2 linked regions of the Vallitalea longa genome follow. The protein of the gene in region 2 binds, or shares a complex with, the protein of the main gene of each other region. Links are inferred from orthologs where the notes say so. Each region holds a gene or a part of one and is shown on either strand. Other genes may lie near its edges. The genes, in order: QMG30_RS13230 and smc.

Region 1 (9,377 bases), on a different replicon or contig from region 2:
AGTTAATGATAAAGTTCAAGTGAAAAAAATATTACCTGGGATCGCAATTTATGAAGATGATAAAGGAGTAACTAAATTTATTATTACGGATGAAGAAGATAATAGAATATCAGATAATATAAGAGAACTGGAAGGTACAAGTATTAAAGATGTATTAATCCTACCTCATAGTATAGTAGTGCTAAAAGCTAATGGAAGTGTAGAATCCAGTGGATATATTTGTAAAGATGGTCATTATGAATACAAACTTGATTCAAAATGGTCAAATATGAAAAAAATTATTTATAGGAGAAATGTACTGTATGGATTAAAGAAGAGTGGTGATGTTATTAGGACAGGAGTGTATGACTCATATGGTATCGGAAATATTTACTATGATAATGAATATTATAAGTCAAATATAGTAGACATGTATACTAATAGAAGCTATATACATTTTATTAAAGAAGGTGATGATATGGAAGATATAGATGAAATCATTACCAATGGTCAAAGTGAACTTATATATTTAAAAAAAGGTGATAAATATTATGTGTCAGGTAAATTAATGGATTTGGATTATCCTGTTAAACAAATAATACCTGTAGACTATTATGAAGTTCTAGTCATTAAACCAGACAATTCTTTTTATGTGATTGAAATAGATAGTAGAGAATTACAAAGAGAAAATAGATATGAAGATGAACGGGTAAGTGATATTTATAACGTTGGCAAAATTAAAAGTATTGCCATGATTCGTGAGAATAATGTATGGATACAAGGTACAGAAGATGATTTTTACCTTAGAAATAGTTATACAGACAGAACAGAATCAAGATATATAAAAATTGATGATATCGATCACATAATAAATAGTACTACTAATGATGATATAATCATTGTTATGAAAAATGGGAAAAGACATTCTTTTCTTAATAGAGACACCTATTCCAATAATTATGAAAAGACAATGAAAGAATTAGAAATTCCATCCGATGCCAAAAATTACTTTATCAATAATTTAGGAAAAGGATATATGCTACAAGATAACAATTATTACTCCAGTATTACAGATTATGAAAATAAACATTATGATTACCGTGAAGATGATTATGTATACGATACCAAAAAAAAGAATGGTAAATTTGATAAAATAATATCAGATTATAATTTTGCTATATATCTAAAAGACGGCAAAGCAGATGTAGAAGGTGGTTCACGTGTACAAGAGAATTTTGGTAGTATAGCATCATATGATGATATAAAAGATATAATAAAAATAAGGGTATACGATTATTACAGAATATTATTTATAATAAGAGAGAACTATATCTCGTATAAACGTGAGCATAAAGATGATGACTTTCCTGAAGGTCTAAAAAATTACAATGACTTTAGAAAGAAAGATATTGTCAAATATCTTGTAAACGTTGAAAAAGGTACTGATATATCAGAAGATGCCGAAGATAATATACACCTATATGGACTATCAAAAGACGGTAACCTATATAGAACAGATAAATCTCCAGGTTTAAAACTAATTGCATCAAAGGTTCAAGATATATTTAGACTAGAGGATGAAATAATTTATCTCTTTGAAGATGGTACTCTTAGTAAATATGGAGATGGCAAAAAATACGAAAAATATGAGGGTATGTTTATTACCCCACAATTCATTACTCTAAAATTAAAAGGAACAGACACAAAAGTATCAATAAGTAAAATAGGTGCACAAACAGATTATATAGGTAAACTAAGAGAAAAGGTAGACTATACAATGCCTTTAGGAAAGACACAAATACATTTAGGCGAACATGTCAATGGTGGTAAGAAGTTTATGTACAAGATATTCTCCAAAGACGAGAATTCAATAGAAGAGATATTATACAATCAACCTATTGACAGGACTTGGAAAGAAGTAAAAAACTTAGACCTTATACAAGCAGAAAAAGATTATTATATTGGTGTTGTAGAAGTTGATATCTATGATAGAGTTATTCGTTATAGTACCATGAAAGCCAAATCAGAATAGAAGGTGGACCAATGAAAAAAACAAAGATTATCTCATATTTATTAACATGGTTATGTATATTAGGGTATTTTTGTTCTAATTCAGTAACTTTGATGGCTGCTAGCTCTATTAAACCTACAATATACACACAGCAAAACAATTGTACAATAGGAAATAATGAAAAATTAAGAGTTCATGTTAATACAAGATGTTCAGTATATCTATATAGCGTAAAATATCCTGATGTGGAATCATCCTCAGACCTTAGTAGAAAGGGTAAATACATAAAAAGATGTACCTCTGGAGGTTTTTATGATATTACTTTAAAGGATGTACCTGATGGTTGCTATAGGTTATATGCAAAAACTTCATCATATGGCTATAACAACAATAATATATCATTACCTTCCAAAACCATAGTCCAAGTAGACAACACCAAACCAGAAGTAGTAGACATAAATGTAAATGACAATGAAGTGAAACTCTACTATAACGATACAATAAGTCCAAAAACCAAAGGCAATAACTTCTACTTGCAAAAAGTATTCAATGCTTCATCATCCGTATGCGTTATATCCGATGAAGATATGGTTGATTACGAACTGATATTTGATGATTACGAATCAGACAGTAAATACACCGATAGATTTGTATTCAGTAGTTTCGACAACTCAATGTTTACCAATACTAATGGAACTCCCAATATAATAGGGAAAAAAGTTACCGGTAAAAAAACTTTCCATGAAGTAGGAAAATACAAACTAGAATACCAGGCACAAGATAATCCAGTAACCAACAATAATAAAAACTTTGATGAATACAGAAAATGGAGTAATAAAAACAATGTTAATCTATTAGTACATAGAAGACCTATAGCCAACCTTACAGTTAACTATGCCCCTAGTAAAGATAAATCACGTCTATTGATAGACAACATGAACGGTAGTGGTTATGACCTAGATCACATGGATATGTCCAATAAAGGAATAACAGGGGAACGTTACGAGTGGAAAAAAGTTGGTGAAAAAGACTATCGCATGGGTAGAATACCAACGGATCTACCTGGTACAGACTCCAACGGTATCAAAATAGAATATATCATAAGATACAGAGTAAAAGACATAGAAGGGGCTTGGAGCCTACCTGTAACATTCACTATGTCAGTAGAACCTAAACTCATACTTAACGCTAAGCTAAAAACCTATAAAACAGACTTCTCACTAGACTCTATACCTGCTAGTGAATCACTAGTACTATTTGACACAACAACTAGCTATAACAAAAGAAACCTTCTGGATATGAGTATGTATTATTATGGTAGCTGCAAGACTGATAAAATAAAAAAAGACAGTACTTATTCTGCTACAAAAGATGGAATGACTTACACTTGGAGAGATACCAAATATAAGATTCCAGAAACACTAAAAGACGGAAGATACAAATTTATTGTTAATGCAACAGATTATAATAATTCAGCTGTAAAGGATACTAAAGAGTTTAATGTCAGAGTAAAAACACCTGTAGACTTAATCCCAACCATAGAAAGGCAGATTACCTATGACAAAGAAACCCTTATAGAAGCTACAACCAGTAAATATGTTAACAATGTAAGAGTTGCTTTATTCAATGGTACTGGTTATGCTTGCACTAAAGACTTAAAATTATCAAGAACATATGGAGGTAAGAAGTACTGGAAACTCAAGTATACAGAAACCAGAAAAAACATAAGTAACAATGAGTATACTGCGAAATTCACAGCAACAACCCCTAATCATAACAGTGAAACCCGGTACAAAACATTCACCTATATTAAAAATACTCCTCCAACAGTTAAAATACTATCAATTAAACCAACTTACATTTATGAAGGAGATAATGTTTCTCTGAAAATATTGATGAATGACATTGATAAGGATACACTTGAATTACATGTCAAACTTACTAGAATAATACCAATCAAAAGAACCATAGAATCAGATACTTATACTGTCAATTATTATAATTACAATCAAAAACCATTTATAACTGACTACAATAATCTAGAAATAGGTGAATACGAAGTGCTAATAACCGTTGATGACAAGAACGGAGGTACCGCCAAGACTTCATGTATATTAAAAGTTAATGACTTAACTATAAGTGGTAAGGTAAATCATACAATCAAGTGGAATGAAAACAGGATAAAATACAATCAATCCATTAGTGGTACAGATGATTCTCCAAGGAATATCGATACTTTCTGGTCAGGTGAAAGATTTATGTTAGCCGCAGATACAACACTAATTAATAGTAAGAGTTCTGTAAAAGCACAATCTGTATTCGTTGAGATTCTAGCACAATCCACACCTATTAATATATATTTAAACAATGATAGTAGCTCAAAATGGTCAGGAGAATTATGGAATAATGATATGATACATAAATGGGGTAGAAATAAACCAGAAGAGCTAATCTTCCGATTTACTGTAAAATACAGTAATGGACATAGAGAGCAGGATGATATGACCATTACAATTGATGATATAGATGAATACTGGAGATATCATAGAAAATTTTAAAAATAGTAATATTTACCATTATTAATTAATATGGTATAATATATTTGAGAGGGTAATCAATAGTCGGGCAGTATTGACCGAATTATTCTGTAAATCGTAAAGCATACGAAAGTATGTGACACAAAGCTATAGGGTCTAAGGCTTAATTTAAGCTATGACAGCCAGTTACCAGAGGAAGACTTTGATTACCTAGTAATCAGATCTTTTCTCGAAGTGGCAAATTCAGTGAAAGCTGAAGACGCAAAACTATAGGGCCTAAGTCAGAGATGATATGGTAGCCAGTTACCGAAAGAGAAGTTTCATTACTTTTCTTTCCCACGAATAATGGCAAACCTACCGTGAGGTAGGGACGCAAAACTATAGGGTCTTCGTAAGAAGATAGCCAGGTGCCGAAGGGAGAGTTACAAACTGAAAAAAATAGTATTATCTTTTATAGTTGCTTTTATCTTTGTAGCATTAACTGGAGTAACAGTATGTGCAAAAAGTGAAATTATAAAGGCCAATACTGATAACGGCACAGTAAGCATCAATTATGATGCTACTAATTATTCTGACTTAAAAGTTGTCGTGAAAAAAGGTTCGGATAGATATACCTATAACCTTAATTCATCAAATGAAGAGCTACCATTACAGATGGGCAACGGTGAGTATACTGTAGGAATATATAAAAAATCAGATGGAAATAAATATAAATTATTAACATCTAGTAAAGTACATATTGATTCAAATAAGAATGCAGTATTCTTGGCAAGTGTTCAGAATGTACATTGGACAAGCAATTCAAAGGCAGCTATTCTAGCTAAAGAACTTACTAAAAACACCAAGACTGATAGAGAGAAAGTAGAGATTATCTACGATTATATTATTGATAATGTCTCATATGATTATGAAAAAGCAAATAATGTTAGTAGTAAATATTTACCTTCAACTAGCTTAACATTATCTAGTGAAAAAGGAATATGCTACGATTATGCTTCTCTATTTGCGGTTATGTTAAGAAGCATAAACATTCCAACAAAGCTTATTCATGGAGATAGTAATTTTACTTCTGCCTATCATGCTTGGAATGAAGTTCTTGTAGAAAATGAATGGATAGTTGTAGACACTACCGTGGATGCATCATTAAAATCAGAAGGTTTGAAAGTATCTTTTGAGAAACAATCTTCAGATTATAATGTTAAAATGGTATTTTAATAATGAATAATATTTGATCCCTCTCATATTAAGTATATAAAATTTATTCAATAATTAAGTTTGTGCTTTATTGAATTCCAATAAATAAAAACAATATAATCTATTTACAATTTCAAATATGTTGAAGTTATCTTTAATAAACTTCTAAGATAGAAAACATTAGCTTGATTGAAATTCCCAATCTGAATCAATATTCTTTAAAAATACATCAATAAATAAATACATCCAAAGTACTTTTAGGTTATAGCTAGAGCAATTAAGTTTTACTTGTTAAAAAATTATAGGTAAATATAAGTAGAAATTCTTTACATAGAAAAAAGAAATTTCAAGTATTGCTTGAAATTATAACCAATTATTAGTACAATATCTTATAGAATGAAAAACGAGGTGTAATACATGGAAGTAATAGAATTTCTAATAGACATAGTTATAAGTTTTGTTTGTGCAGTCATAGTTGTGTGTGTTCATGAATATCCTAGGATTATTTGCTATAAATATTTGGTTCACCCATTATACAAAAAAGAAACAAAGGTTTCATTTAATCCTATAAAATATATGGATCCTTTTGGGATAATATCATTTGTTTTTCTAGGAGTAGGATGGCAGAAACCTTTTAGTTTTAATACTGGAAGACTAAGAGATAAAAAGAAAGGTCTTATATCAATAACATTAATTGGGTTATTATGTAATTTATTAATGATGACAATAATGATACCCATTTATTTTGCAGTAAGAGGGCAAAATGGTTATTTAGATGGTTTTATAAGTTCTTTAATGGTCTATAATTTAGCAATCGTTATTGTTAATGTATTACCTGTACCGCCTTTTGATATGGTGAAGATAATTCAGGCATTAAATCCACAAACATACTTTAAATTTGTTCAATACGAGAAAGTGATTCAAGCATTATTTATATTAGTACTTGCAGCTGGAGTTTTAAGCAGTATTACAGAAACAGTTATAAATAGTATACTTAATGCAATTATTTAGTATGATTACAATAATTAAGAGAGGATTTTTTGATTGAGTATTCCTGTTAAATTAGAAGTATTTGAAGGGCCTTTAGATCTATTATTACATCTTATAGATAAACATAAATTAAATATCTATGATATACCGATAGTAATTGTTACAGATCAGTTTCTTGATTATATAAAAAAGCTTGAAGAAAAAAATATGGAAATCATGAGTGAATTTATTGAAATGGCGGCAACTTTGATTAATATAAAATCAAAAATGTTATTACCAGTAGAAAAAAAAGAAGACGAAGTAGAAACGGATCCTAGAGAAGAATTAGTGAATAAATTGATTGAATATAAGAAATTCAAATATATTAGAGATAAATTGAAAGTTAGACAGATGGATGCAAAAAAGGTGATATTCAAAGAACCCACTATTCCAGCTGAAATAATTAATTATGAAGAGAAAATAGAAGCTAGTCAAATACTATCTAATATAGATTTGTCAATGATTTATAACATATTTCAGTCTGTAATGAAAAAACAACATAACAAAATAGACCCTATAAGAAGTGATTTTGGTGAAATTGTTAAAGAAGAGTATACCGTAAACGACAAGATAGAATATATAATAGATTTATCGAAACAATATCAAACGATAAGTTTTAGAGATGTTCTTGAGAGCCAAGTTTCTCGAATAGAGATAATTGTAACTTTTCTTGCAGTTTTGGAATTAATAAAAATGGGCAGAATATCTATTATGCAGAAAGAAATATTTGATGATATTATAATTAAATACAAAGAATCATGTTAGTTTGAAAATTTCTATATTCCTGAATACCTAAATAAATAGATTTTAGGGTTTGGGATATATTTATGTAACTATATTTGACATACAAAGTGGGGCTGTTAAATTAAATGATAGTACCTAAAATAGACTTCCCATATTAAAGTAATTTTAATTGGAATGTTGACTTAAGAAAGTTTAGATAGAGGGGAAGAGAATGCAGTTGAGCAAAATAGAGGCAATTATTGAATCCATATTATTTACTATGGGAGAAGCTGTAGAACTTGATAAAATTGCTGAAGTCATTGAACAAGACAAAAGAACAACTAAAAAAATAATGAATAACCTTATAGATAAATATGATAGTCCAGATAGAGGAATTACAATCATCAAGATTGATAATGCATATCAGATGTGTAGTAAAACACAATATTATGACTATATCAGAAAGATCAATAACAAAGCAAAGAATTATGTATTGACAGATGTACTTCTTGAAACATTATCCATAATTGCATATAAACAACCTATTACTAAAGCTGAAGTGGAGAAAATAAGAGGTGTAAGTTCAGCTCATTGTATAAATAAACTTATAGAATATAATTTGGTATGTGAAAAAGGTAGAATGGATGCACCTGGTAGACCTATAATTTTTGGAACTACGCAAGATTTTTTAAGAAATTTTGGTTTTCAGTCAATAAATGAGCTACCTTTGATAGAAGAAGAAAAACTTTCATCAATACAAACAGAAGTACAAGAAGAAGTAAAAAAAGAATTAGAATCAGATAATTAGCAATAATTAGGAATAAAATAATCATTTTTCTTATAAATTATTATAAGGAATTTTATTAGAGAGATGATTATGATGAAGAAGATAACTAGCATAGTAGCATACATATTTATAGTTATTATAATATTCTCCAGTAATATGGTTTCAGCTAAAGAATCTAATAAAGAACCTGAAAAGTTATATGCTTATTCAGCTCTATTAATGGATAAAAAAACTGGAAGGGTATTATGGGAGAAAAAAGGTTTTGAAGAGAGAGCTATGGCAAGTACAACTAAGATTATGACTTGCATAATGGCTCTTGAGTCATGTGAACTTGATGAAATAGTAGAAGTGAGTGAAAAGGCTTCAAAAGCTCCAAAAGTAAAATTGTACATAAGGCCAGGGGAACAATACTATCTAGGAGATTTATTACATGCCCTAATGCTAGTATCGTCCAATGATGTGGCAATAGCAGTAGCTGAACATGTAGCCGGTTCTACAGAAAAATTTTGTAAATTAATGACTGCTAAAGCCAAAGAAATAGGGGCAATAAATACTTGTTATATAACACCAAATGGTCTTGATGCTGAAGGGCATCATACCACAGCATATGACTTGGCGCTAGTAACAAGATATGCACTTAATAATGAGATGTTTAATAAAATTATCAATACACCTTCAAAAAGTTTTTGTGAAATCAAAGAAGGCAGAAATTTTAACATAAATAATAAAAATTCTTTTTTGAACATGTATGATGGAGCTAATGGTGTAAAAACAGGTTTTACTTCCAAAGCAGGTTATTGTTTTGTGGGCTCTGCTAAACAAGAGGATCTAGAACTGATATCAGTAGTTTTAGCTTCTGGATGGCCTAATAACAAAACTTACAAATGGAGTGATACTAAAAAAATCATGAATTATGGATTTGACAATTTTGAAACTAGAACAGTATTGACTAGTAATAAACACGTTTGTCAGATTGGTGTTGATAAAGGAATTATTAAGGATATAGATGTATTGACATCAGATAATGTAGAAATAACATTGTCAGATGATGAAACAGTTGATATATTATATAATGTTGAACCTAATCTAATAGCACCTATAGAAATTGGGCAAAATG
Region 2 (10,544 bases):
AACTTCTTCATTTATCTTTAAATCAACAGGATTAGTTGTTGGGTTATAGTAGCCAACTTGCTCTATAAACTTACCATCTCTTGGTGATCTGGAATCAGCAACTACGATTCTATAAAAAGGAGCTTTTTTTGCACCCATTCTCTTTAATCTCATTTTTACTGCCATTAGTGTTTCACCTCCCTAATAAAATAAAATCTATATTAGACTAACTAAAATTAATTAACTAGCCCATAAAAGGAAATTTATTAAATAATCCTTTTTTAGCTTTTTTACCATTCATCATACCACTAAATTGTTTCATCATCTTTTTAGCCTGTTCAAATTGCTTTATGAATCTATTGACATCATGTATATTAGTACCTGAGCCATTAGCTATTCTTCTTTTTCTAGAAGGATTGATTACTGATGGATTAGCTCTTTCTTCCAGTGTCATAGATTGTATCATACATTCTACTTTCATGAATTCCTTATCATCTATTTCAACATCTTTCATCTGCTTGTTCATACCAGGAATCATGGAAACAATATCACCTATAGATCCTAGTTTTTTAACTTGTTGCATCTGTTCTAGGAAATCGTCAAAAGTAAATTCTGCTTTTCGAAACTTTCTTTCCATCTCGGCAGCTTTCTTTGCATCAATCGCTTCGGAAGCCTTTTCTATAAGTGTCAAAACATCACCCATACCAAGAATCCTAGATGCCATTCTTTCAGGATGAAATACTTCTATATCAGTAAGTTTTTCTCCTATACAAGCGAATTTAATAGGTTTATCAGTTACTGCTCTTACTGAAAGTGCAGAACCACCTCTAGTGTCACCATCCAATTTGGTTAAGATTACACCATCAACACCTATTTTTTCATTAAAGTTCTCAGCTACATTGACAGCATCTTGTCCAGTCATAGCATCTACAACCAATAATATTTCCTGTGGCTTAATGGTATCTCTTATTTCAATCAATTCATTCATCATGTCTTCATCTATATGAAGTCTACCAGCCGTATCAATAATAATAACATTGTTGTCATTTTTTTCGGCAAACTCAATAGCTGCTTTTGCAATATTGACTGGCTTGTTTTTGTCTCCCATCGTGAATACAGGGACATCTATCTGTCCTCCAACAACTTGTAGTTGTTTTATGGCTGCTGGTCTATATACATCACAAGCAACCAATAGAGGTTTTTTCCCACTTTTTTTGAGTTTACCTGCAAGTTTAGCAGTTGTAGTTGTTTTACCTGCTCCTTGTAAACCAACCATCATATATACTGTTGGAGGCTCTTTTGAAAAAGTCAAATCTGCTTTTTCTTCCCCCATCAATTTAATCAATTCTTCATTAACAATCTTAATAACCTGTTGACCCGGAGTCAAGCTTTCCATAACTTCGTGTCCGACAGCTCTTTCTTTTATGGTATTGACAAACTTTTTAACAACCTTAAAGTTAACATCTGCTTCTAGTAATGCCAATTTAACTTCTCTTAGAGCTGCTTTAACATCTTGCTCATTAAGTTTTCCTTTTTTCTTAAGGGTAGAAAATATATTCTGAAATTTATCTGTTAAACTTTCAAATGCCATAAACTAACCTCCCACTCTATAGATTATCTACAACTCTTCTATTATCCTATTGCAAGTCTTCTGTATATTAACTATTTTATCTACTATTTCTTTTTTAGTCTGGTCACTACTTCTCAATTCATCCAAAATTTCACTTGCATCACTATAGATCTTTTCGATATTCTGTTTGTTAATCAAAAACTTATCAACTAGCTGTAACTTGTTTTCATAATTTTCAAGTTGCCTATCACATCTCTTTAATGTATCATAAACACCTTGTCTGCTAATTTCCAGCTGTTCCGATATTTCTCCCAAAGATAAATCGTTCAAATGATATAATTCATATATTCCTTTTTGGTGCTTAGTTAATAATTCACCATAAAAATCATATAGTAATGTTTTCTTAAAAATATTACTCAAAATTAAATCACCACCTGTAAAGGTTAATTACTTTACAGATGGTATTATATGATATTCAGTAATGGTTGTCAAGTTATTTATCATAATTAATAATAATTTTATATTTCATAAAAGAATAAAGTCATTTATTGGTCAAAAAGAGCATTAACAAAATCATCTGAATCAAATTTCTGTAGATCATCAATTCCTTCTCCGACACCAATATATTTTACTGGAATATTAAGTTCCGTTTGGATAGCGATAGCTATACCACCTTTTGCTGTTCCATCGAGTTTAGTAAGCACAATTCCAGTGATATCAGCTATATCTTTGAATTGTTTAGCTTGTTGAAGAGCATTTTGTCCTGTAGTACTGTCAAGGACTAGTAATACTTCTTTATGCGCTTCAGAATATTCTCTGTTTATAATCTTAAATATCTTTCTTAACTCTTCCATCAAATTCTTTTTATTATGGAGTCTTCCTGCTGTATCACATATGAGAATATCTGAATTTCTTGCTTTTGCAGCTTGTACAGCATCAAAAACGACTGCTCCAGGATCAGAATTTTCTTGTTGTGATATAAGTTCAACCCCTGCTCTATTGGACCACTCAGCTAATTGGTCTATGGCAGCAGCTCTAAATGTATCAGCCGCAGCTAATATGACTTTTTTACCATTATCTTTATACTGGTGAGCTAATTTACCGATAGTAGTAGTTTTACCTACGCCATTAACCCCAATTACTAAAACGACTGATTTCTTTTCAGTAAAATCATAAATGTCACCATCGTTTTTCATCAATTGCTTTAATTCTTCCATGAGTAATTCTCTAACTTGAGCTGTATCTTTAATTTTCTGTTCTTTCACTTTTGACTTTAAGTCTTCCATAATCTTAATAGCAGTATTTACACCTAGATCAGCTATAATCAGTGCTTCTTCCAGCTCTTCATAGAAGTCTTCATCTATCTTGGTAAAAGAATTAAGTACTTGATCGACTGAACCTAAGATATTATTTCTTGTTTTAGTCAATCCTTTTACTAGTTTACCAAAGAATCCTTTTTTATTTTTACCTTTTTCTTCTTCTGGAGTATCATTTTGATCCTCCATGTTGGTATCCTCTTCAATTACTTGTTCTTCAATTACATCAGTATTCACATCTTGTAAGCTCTGTTCTTCATTTGATATATCTTCTTGTTCTATAGATTGATGTTCTTCGTTTGATATATTTTCTTGTTCTAATTGTTGCTGTTCTTCAATATCAACATTTTCTTGTTCATTTATATCATCGTTGATTAAATTGTCTTTTTCTATCTCTTTTTCCTTCTCTGCTTTTTTTGCTTTATTTTTTTTCCAGTTAAATAAGCCCATATTTCCTCCTAAATATTTGTAAACAGCTGTTTTACATTTTTTGTCTTTATCCTGTTAATTCACTTTCAATGAGTTTCACAGATACTCGTGTGGATATACCTTTTTCTTGCATAGTAATACCATATAATGCATCTGCTGCTTCCATTGTACCTCTCCTATGCGTAATAATGATAAACTGTGTTTTAGTTGAAAGTTTCTGTAAATATTTCGCGAATCTTTCTACATTAGCATCATCAAGTGCTGCCTCTATCTCATCAAGAACACAGAATGGAGAAGGTTTTAACCTTTGTATGGCAAATAGTAAAGCTATTGCGGTAAATGCTCTTTCTCCACCGGATAAAAGCATCATACTCTGTAATTTCTTACCTGGAGGTTGTGCTATAATATTAATTCCTGATTCTAGTATGTTGTCTTCATCTACTAGATATAATAACCCTTTTCCTCCACCAAAAAGTTCCTTGAATACTAGGTCAAATTGTGATTGTATATCTTTAAATTTCAACTTGAACTGTTTAATCATTTCTTTATCAAGTTCACTGATAATACCTATTAACTTCTCTTTAGCCACTATCAAGTCTTCTTTTTGTTCAGATAAGAAGTTGAATCTATTTATTACTTCTCTATATTCTTCTATAGAATTAACATTCACATCTCCCAATTCTTTGATTTTACTTTTTAGTTCTTTGACTTTGCTTTTTAGTTGGGTTATGCTTCCAAGGTCATCTCGATATTCATTAACCATGTTAAAAGTCAATTCATATTCTTCCCACATGTAATTGGTTGTATTTTCTTTTTGTAGTTCATATTTAGTTCTATAATTTTGAAGCCTCATGATCTCTTTTTCTAATAACTTGGATTTTTCACTTAAGTTCTCTCTATCACTAAATAACGAGTTCTGTTTTGCTGATAATTCTTCTTTGTTCTTATTTAGTTGATTAAGTTCATTTTCCATAGCCTTGATTTTATCAATTATGACTTCTATTTGTTCTTTATAATCATTTATAAGTTTAATCTTTGATTCAATATCCTGTTTATTGTTTTGTGACTCTACTATAAATTCATCTTTTTGTTCTTTGATATCTTCTAGCTCTTTTTTCAATCTGTCGATATTATCTTGAGAACTATTCAATTTTTGTCTTGTAGATGTCAATTCTATTTTCACATTAGTTATTTCATCAGATAAAGAATCTTTTACTGCTTTTTTTTCTTGAATTATTTGTGTTAAACTTATAACCTTATCTTCTGCATCAGTATTTTCATTTTCAGTACCATTTAACTCTTCATTATATTTTTCTGTAGTTGCAGTTAGTTCTTGGTTCTGAGAATTCAATTCATCAAATTCTACTTTACTGTCATTAATTTCTTGTTGCAGTTTTTCGGTATCTTTTTCAATCTGATTAAGATTTATTTGTAATGAATTCAATCTGATATTAAGATTATGCTCATTAGAAATCAATTCTTTGGATTTAACGGAAAGTCTATTTTTTTCCGCAACTATTTCTTCACGTTTTTCAGTGGTAGTCTTGTACTGTCTTGTACATTCTTGTATTCTAAGCTTATATTCGTCCAATTCTCTTTTTCGGGAAAGGAAATTATTAGCTTTGTTCTTGTAACTTCCTCCTGTTAACGAACCACCTGGATTTAATACTTCCCCTGAAAGTGTAACTATCTTCAATTTGTAATTATACTTTCTGGCTAGCCTAACCGCATTATCAATATTATCAACTATGACTACTCTTCCCAAAAGATATTTTATTATATTGTCATACATATCATCATACATGACTAATTCATTACCATAGCCGATAAACCCTTTTTCATTGGTGATAGGATTATAGTTTCTGCTAGTTCTAATACTAGTCAAAGGCAAAAAAGTAGCTCTACCATATTTATTGGCCTTTAGATAATTAATCATTCTCTTAGCGGTTTCTTCATCTTTTGTAATAATGTTCTGAACACCACCACCAAGAGCTGTCTCTACAGCTATTTCGTATTTTTTATCGACTTTAATAATATCAGCTACTACACCAAGAACTGAATCTATATTGTTATTAGTCTTATGCTCCATAACTTTTCTTATACTATAATTATAGCCTTCATAATGTTCAGTTATATCATTAAGAGCATTGTATTTAGATTTGTATTGATTGATTTCCTTATTAAGGATATTTAATTTGTCATCTATATTATGTTTTTGCTCATTAATCTCTTTTATTTTTTCAACCGTTGATGAAGATTGTTTTTTTATAGACACTAAGTCTTCTTGCGCAACATTTATATTTTGTTCCAACTGCTCTTTTTTATCATTCAAAACAGTTTGGTCATTATGTACTTTATTAATTTTATCAGTCAAGAAATTTTTTCTGTTTTCTATATTCTCTAGCATCGTACTATATCTTTGGATTTTACTCTTTACTACCGTTATCTCATTAAGTCTTTCTATGATATTGGTCTTAATTTCTTCAATCATAGTTTCATTGCTTACAATTTCATTAGATACATCTGTACATTCTTGTTCTTTCTCCACTAACTGTTTGTTTAATGATTCAATATGAGATTTCAGATTGACTATTTCTTCATCTGTCTCTTTTATATCAGCAACATTAACTTGACTCTTAGTATTCAATTGATTTATATTTTGTTGTATTCGATTATTCGATTCACTTATGGAACTAATACGCTCGTTATTAATGTTAATATTGTTTTCTATTCTCTCTTTTTCTAGATTATTTTCAGCAATTTCATCTTTCTTAGTATCAATTTCCTTACCCATATCCTGTATAGAAGTATTGATTTCATTATATTTCAATTTTATCTCTTCGTATTTGTTGTTGACTGTATTAATTTCTTCATTAACATTTTTTTCTTTTTCACTTATTTCATTTATATTTTTATCTAATCTTTCAAATTCAGTTATGAATATGTTGACTTCATGTTTTTTTAATTCTTCTTTTAACTGAAGGTAATTCTTAGCTATTTCTGCTTGTCCTTCCAAATTGCCTTTTTGACTATCAAGTTCTGTTATAATGTCATTTATCCTAAGAAGATTTTGTTTTTCTTCTTCTAATTTTTTATAAGCTTCGGATTTTCTTCTCTTAAATTTAACTATTCCAGCAGCTTCATCAAATAAGTCTCTTCTGTCTTCTGGTTTAGTACTTAAAATTTTATCTATCTGACCCTGTCCAATAATAGAATATCCTTCTTTACCTACTCCTGTATCTAAAAACAACTCATGAATGTCTTTTAATCTACATGGTGTTTTGTTAATATAGAATTCGCTTTCACCAGAACGATAAACCCTTCTTGATATGGTTACTTCCAAATAGTCGATAGCCATTCTTTTATCATGATTATCTATAGTTATATCTACTTGGGAATATCCCACAGGGCGTCTGTTTTCAGTACCTGCAAAAATAACATCTTCCATTTTAGAACCTCTTAGCTGTTTAGCACTTTGAGCACCTAAAACCCAACGTACAGCATCTGCTATGTTACTCTTACCGCTACCATTAGGACCAACAATTCCTGTTATTCCTTCATTAAATTCAAAATTAATCTTATTAGCAAAGGATTTGAATCCTTGTAATTCAACGTTTTTTAAGTACATATTATCTCCTTTTCTTGTACTACAGGAAATTTTTACTTTCAACATATGGAATAGGAGCATTAGAAATATTCTCCAGAACAAAATAGGATTTTCCTATAAGATGAGAATAAATCACGTAGTTGCTTTTTTAGTGCAGAACAATTAGGTATTGTCCTGCACTAATATTTTTTCAAGAGAAGTGTCTAGCATTTTTATTCAAATTATGTCATGTTTAACTATAATGTAAATTGATTGGCAATGAACAATGGACAATTATTAACTCAAATTTCTTTTTGATAGTTGTCAATTGTACACTGTCAATTGAATATAATTAGATATTCTTAATCGCATCATACGCTCCATCTTGTTCAGCAGACTTTTTACTTCTACCTCTTCCATAACCTATCACTTTTCCTTCATGTCTTACCTCTACCATAAATAATTTATTATGATCAGGTCCCTTTTCCTTAACTATTATGTATTCAATTGGTTCTTCACTAGTTTTTTGTATGATCTCTTGTAGATGGGTTTTACTATCGATAAATAATTTTCTTTTTTCAACATCATTCAATAATGTAGTTAGAATAAACTGTCTAGCAGATTCTAGTCCACCGTCTAGATATATAGACCCTATCAATGACTCTACTGCATCTGATAAAACTGATGCTCTAAATCTACCTCCAGAATTTTCTTCACCCTTACCTAGTCTAATGTATTCTCCTAATTTTATTTCATTGGAGAAATTAGCTAATGTTGGTTCACATACAATACTAGCCCGAAATTTAGTTAATTCGCCTTCCAGCATATCAGTATATTTTCTGAATAAAAAATCACTTGTTACGATTTCAAGAACTGCATCACCTAAAAATTCTAGTCTTTCATTGTTTTCAAATTTAGACATTTTGTGTTCATTAGCATATGAACTGTGTGTTAATGCTTGAGATAATAATTTTACATTTTTAAACTTATAATTGATAATCTTTTGAAAGTCGTTTAAATTTTTGTATTTATTTCTCAATATGTTCTCCTCCTTCGTTATGGTTATCTAAAAGCAAAGCCCTTGTTGTAAGGGCTTCCATTAGTCGTTATTAATTTGAGAATTTATTGCTTCGACTGCATCATTTACTGTTACAATCTTTTCTGCCTGCTCATTATCAATCTCAATATCAAATTCTTCTTCTAGAGCCATAATTATTTGAACTAAGTCCAATGAATCAACATTCAAATCATCAACGAATTTTGTATCTTTTGTGATTTGTGATTCATCCACATTTGTAAATTCAGATATAATTGAAACCAATTTTTCAAATTCCATTTAATTTGCCCCCTTTTTTATTAATTAGATTTTTATGTTTTCTTTTATTTTATCATTAATTTGTTGGTCAGAAAACTTTTTACATTGCAATATTGTATTCTTAATCGTTTTTGAATCTGAACTACCATGTGTCTTAACAACTAAACCTTCCAAACCAAGTAATGGTGCTCCACCATACTCAGTATAATCAAAACTTTTCTTAAAATCTTTTAAAGCTGGCTTTAGTAATAATGTTCCAATTTTCGATCTGAAATTTTTCAATAAATGTTTTTTTAGCATACTGAACAAAGTTAAGGCAAATCCTTCAGTATACTTTAAAATGATGTTACCAACAAAAGCATCACATACAAGAACATCAGCTTTTCCTTCAGGTATTTCTCTAGCTTCGATATTACCTATAAAATTGATATCCTCATTCTTTAGTAAAGAATAAGCTTCTTTCACTAAGTTATTCCCTTTGGACTCTTCTTCACCAATGTTAACTAATGCAACTTTTGGATTCTTCACTCCCATCACATTCTCAAAGTAGATAGAACCCATTTTAGCATATTGAACTAAATAACTTGCTTTTGAATCTACATTGGCACCACAGTCAATCAGTAATGACACTCCCTTTTTATTAGGAATTAGTGGAGCAAGAGCAGGTCTTTCGATTCCCTTGATTCTGCCTACTATAAAAGTTCCTCCAGCAAGTATAGCTCCAGTACTACCAGCAGATACTAAAGCATTTGCTTTCTTATCTTTCACTAGATTAAAAGCTTTCACTAAAGAAGAATCTTTTTTTCGTCTAATAGCCATAACAGGAGATTCACAAGTATCAATAATCTCTTTTGCATCTACTACCTCTAGTTGTTCTTTATTATATGTGTACTTTGCTAGTTGTTCATTTATGATAATATTATTACCCACTAAATAAATCTTTATGTGACTATCATCATTTATTGATTCAATACAGCCTTTAATTATTGCGTTTGGGGCATTATCGCCACCCATTGCATCAACTGCAACAGTTATCATTTCTTGCATCATTACACCCTCTAATCTACATTCTAAAAATACTATACTAAATTTTTACCATATTTTCAACATATATTTGAAAATTTCTAGAATAGCTAATCGTATTTGAGGTAATCATATATATTATTTTCTAATAATTCAAACTTGCTAAATTTATCAAAGTAGCTAAATAATTAAAGGCAGCGTAAGCTGCCTTATAATTATTCAGTTTCAATAACTACTTTATTCTTGTATGTTCCACATGATTTACAAACTCTATGAGGCATAACTAATTCCCCACATTTACTGCATTTTACTAAATTAGGTGCAGTTAATTTCCAGTTAGCTTTACGTTTGTCTCTTCTAGCTTTTGAAGATTTTCTTTTTGGTACTGCCATTGTTGTGACACCTCCTTAAAACTCTTTAAATAAATCTTTAAATACAGCTAATCTAGGGTCTATTTCACTATTATCACAGTTACAAGTACCCTTATTGAGATTAGTTCCACATTGATTACAAATACCTTTGCATGTATCGCTACATAATACTTTCATAGGTAAATCAATGATTAATTCATTTAAAGCTAATTTCTCTAAATCAAGATTGTATCCATCAATATACTGAACTTTTTCTTCATTATCATCATCAAATTTGATGTCTTTAGAAAAATTAGTTTCGACTTTATAATCTACTTCTTCCATGCATCTATCACAAGGAATCTTAAGTGTTCCTTTTACCGATCCCTCCACCTTAATTTCTTTGTACCCAAGATTAGTAATCTCAAGGTCAATATGAACGAGATCAGCTGTTCGGTAAGTAATTCCACCAAATTTAAATTCATTGATGCTAACATCAGTAGATATCTTTTTATTCATCCGGTCATTGGATAATAAATCAGTTAAATTAAACTTCATATCAACACCCCAATCATATTATTTTTTGACAGGGAAACGTATAAAATAACCACATGTAATTATACATATCAATTATACTTTTGTCAACATTTTTAACAAAATTATGGTAGAATATGCATGTTACTCAGTTTAATTAAATAAGTCTAGCAGTTTCTCTGGCAATTGTCATTTCTTCATCAGTAGGGATTACTACTGTTTTAACTTTAGCATCTTTAGTAGATATGTCTTTTTCAACGCCTCTACATTTATTAGCTTCTTTATCTACTTCAACACCTAAAAAAGTAAGGTATGCACATATTTCTTCTCTTACTTCCGCATTATTTTCACCAAGTCCAGCTGTAAATGCGATAGCATCGATTCCATTCATTGCAGCAGCATAAGCTCCAATGTATTTAGCGACTCTGTATGAAAATACATC

The links.
Region 1: the proteins of smc (region 2) and QMG30_RS13230 are in contact, whole or in part, in a crystal structure (PDB 3ZGX), measured with the Bacillus subtilis proteins. The link is inferred for Vallitalea longa from one-to-one orthologs.

What each region holds. Positions count from the first base shown.
Region 1 is NZ_BRLB01000007.1:202,731-212,107, reverse strand. The notes cover bases 5,704-8,640. They hold QMG30_RS13230 (segregation and condensation protein A), read left to right. Parts: upstream 5,704-6,765; coding sequence 6,766-7,515; downstream 7,516-8,640. Other genes in these bases: QMG30_RS13220 (D-alanyl-D-alanine carboxypeptidase family protein), read left to right, coding at 8,354-8,640; scpB (SMC-Scp complex subunit ScpB), read left to right, coding at 7,706-8,281; QMG30_RS13235 (site-2 protease family protein), read left to right, coding at 6,139-6,732; QMG30_RS13240 (transglutaminase-like domain-containing protein), read left to right, coding at 5,704-5,742. In the rest of the region: QMG30_RS13245 (hypothetical protein), read left to right, coding at 2,023-4,548; more of QMG30_RS13240, read left to right, coding at 5,116-5,703; more of QMG30_RS13220, read left to right, coding at 8,641-9,377. UniProt on the Bacillus subtilis protein: Participates in chromosomal partition during cell division. May act via the formation of a condensin-like complex containing Smc and ScpB that pull DNA away from mid-cell into both cell halves.
Region 2 is NZ_BRLB01000020.1:70,553-81,096, reverse strand. The notes cover bases 3,162-7,265. They hold smc (chromosome segregation protein SMC), read right to left. Parts: upstream 6,923-7,265; coding sequence 3,362-6,922; downstream 3,162-3,361. Other genes in these bases: rnc (ribonuclease III), read right to left, coding at 7,233-7,265. Outside these bases: rpsP (30S ribosomal protein S16), read right to left, coding at 1-165; ffh (signal recognition particle protein), read right to left, coding at 224-1,570; YlxM family DNA-binding protein, read right to left, coding at 1,598-1,969; signal recognition particle-docking protein FtsY, read right to left, coding at 2,095-3,054; more of rnc, read right to left, coding at 7,266-7,919; acpP (acyl carrier protein), read right to left, coding at 7,980-8,216; phosphate acyltransferase PlsX, read right to left, coding at 8,241-9,242; rpmF (50S ribosomal protein L32), read right to left, coding at 9,434-9,610; QMG30_RS21200 (YceD family protein), read right to left, coding at 9,626-10,126; QMG30_RS21195 (acetate/propionate family kinase), read right to left, coding at 10,260-10,544. UniProt on the Bacillus subtilis protein: Required for chromosome condensation and partitioning.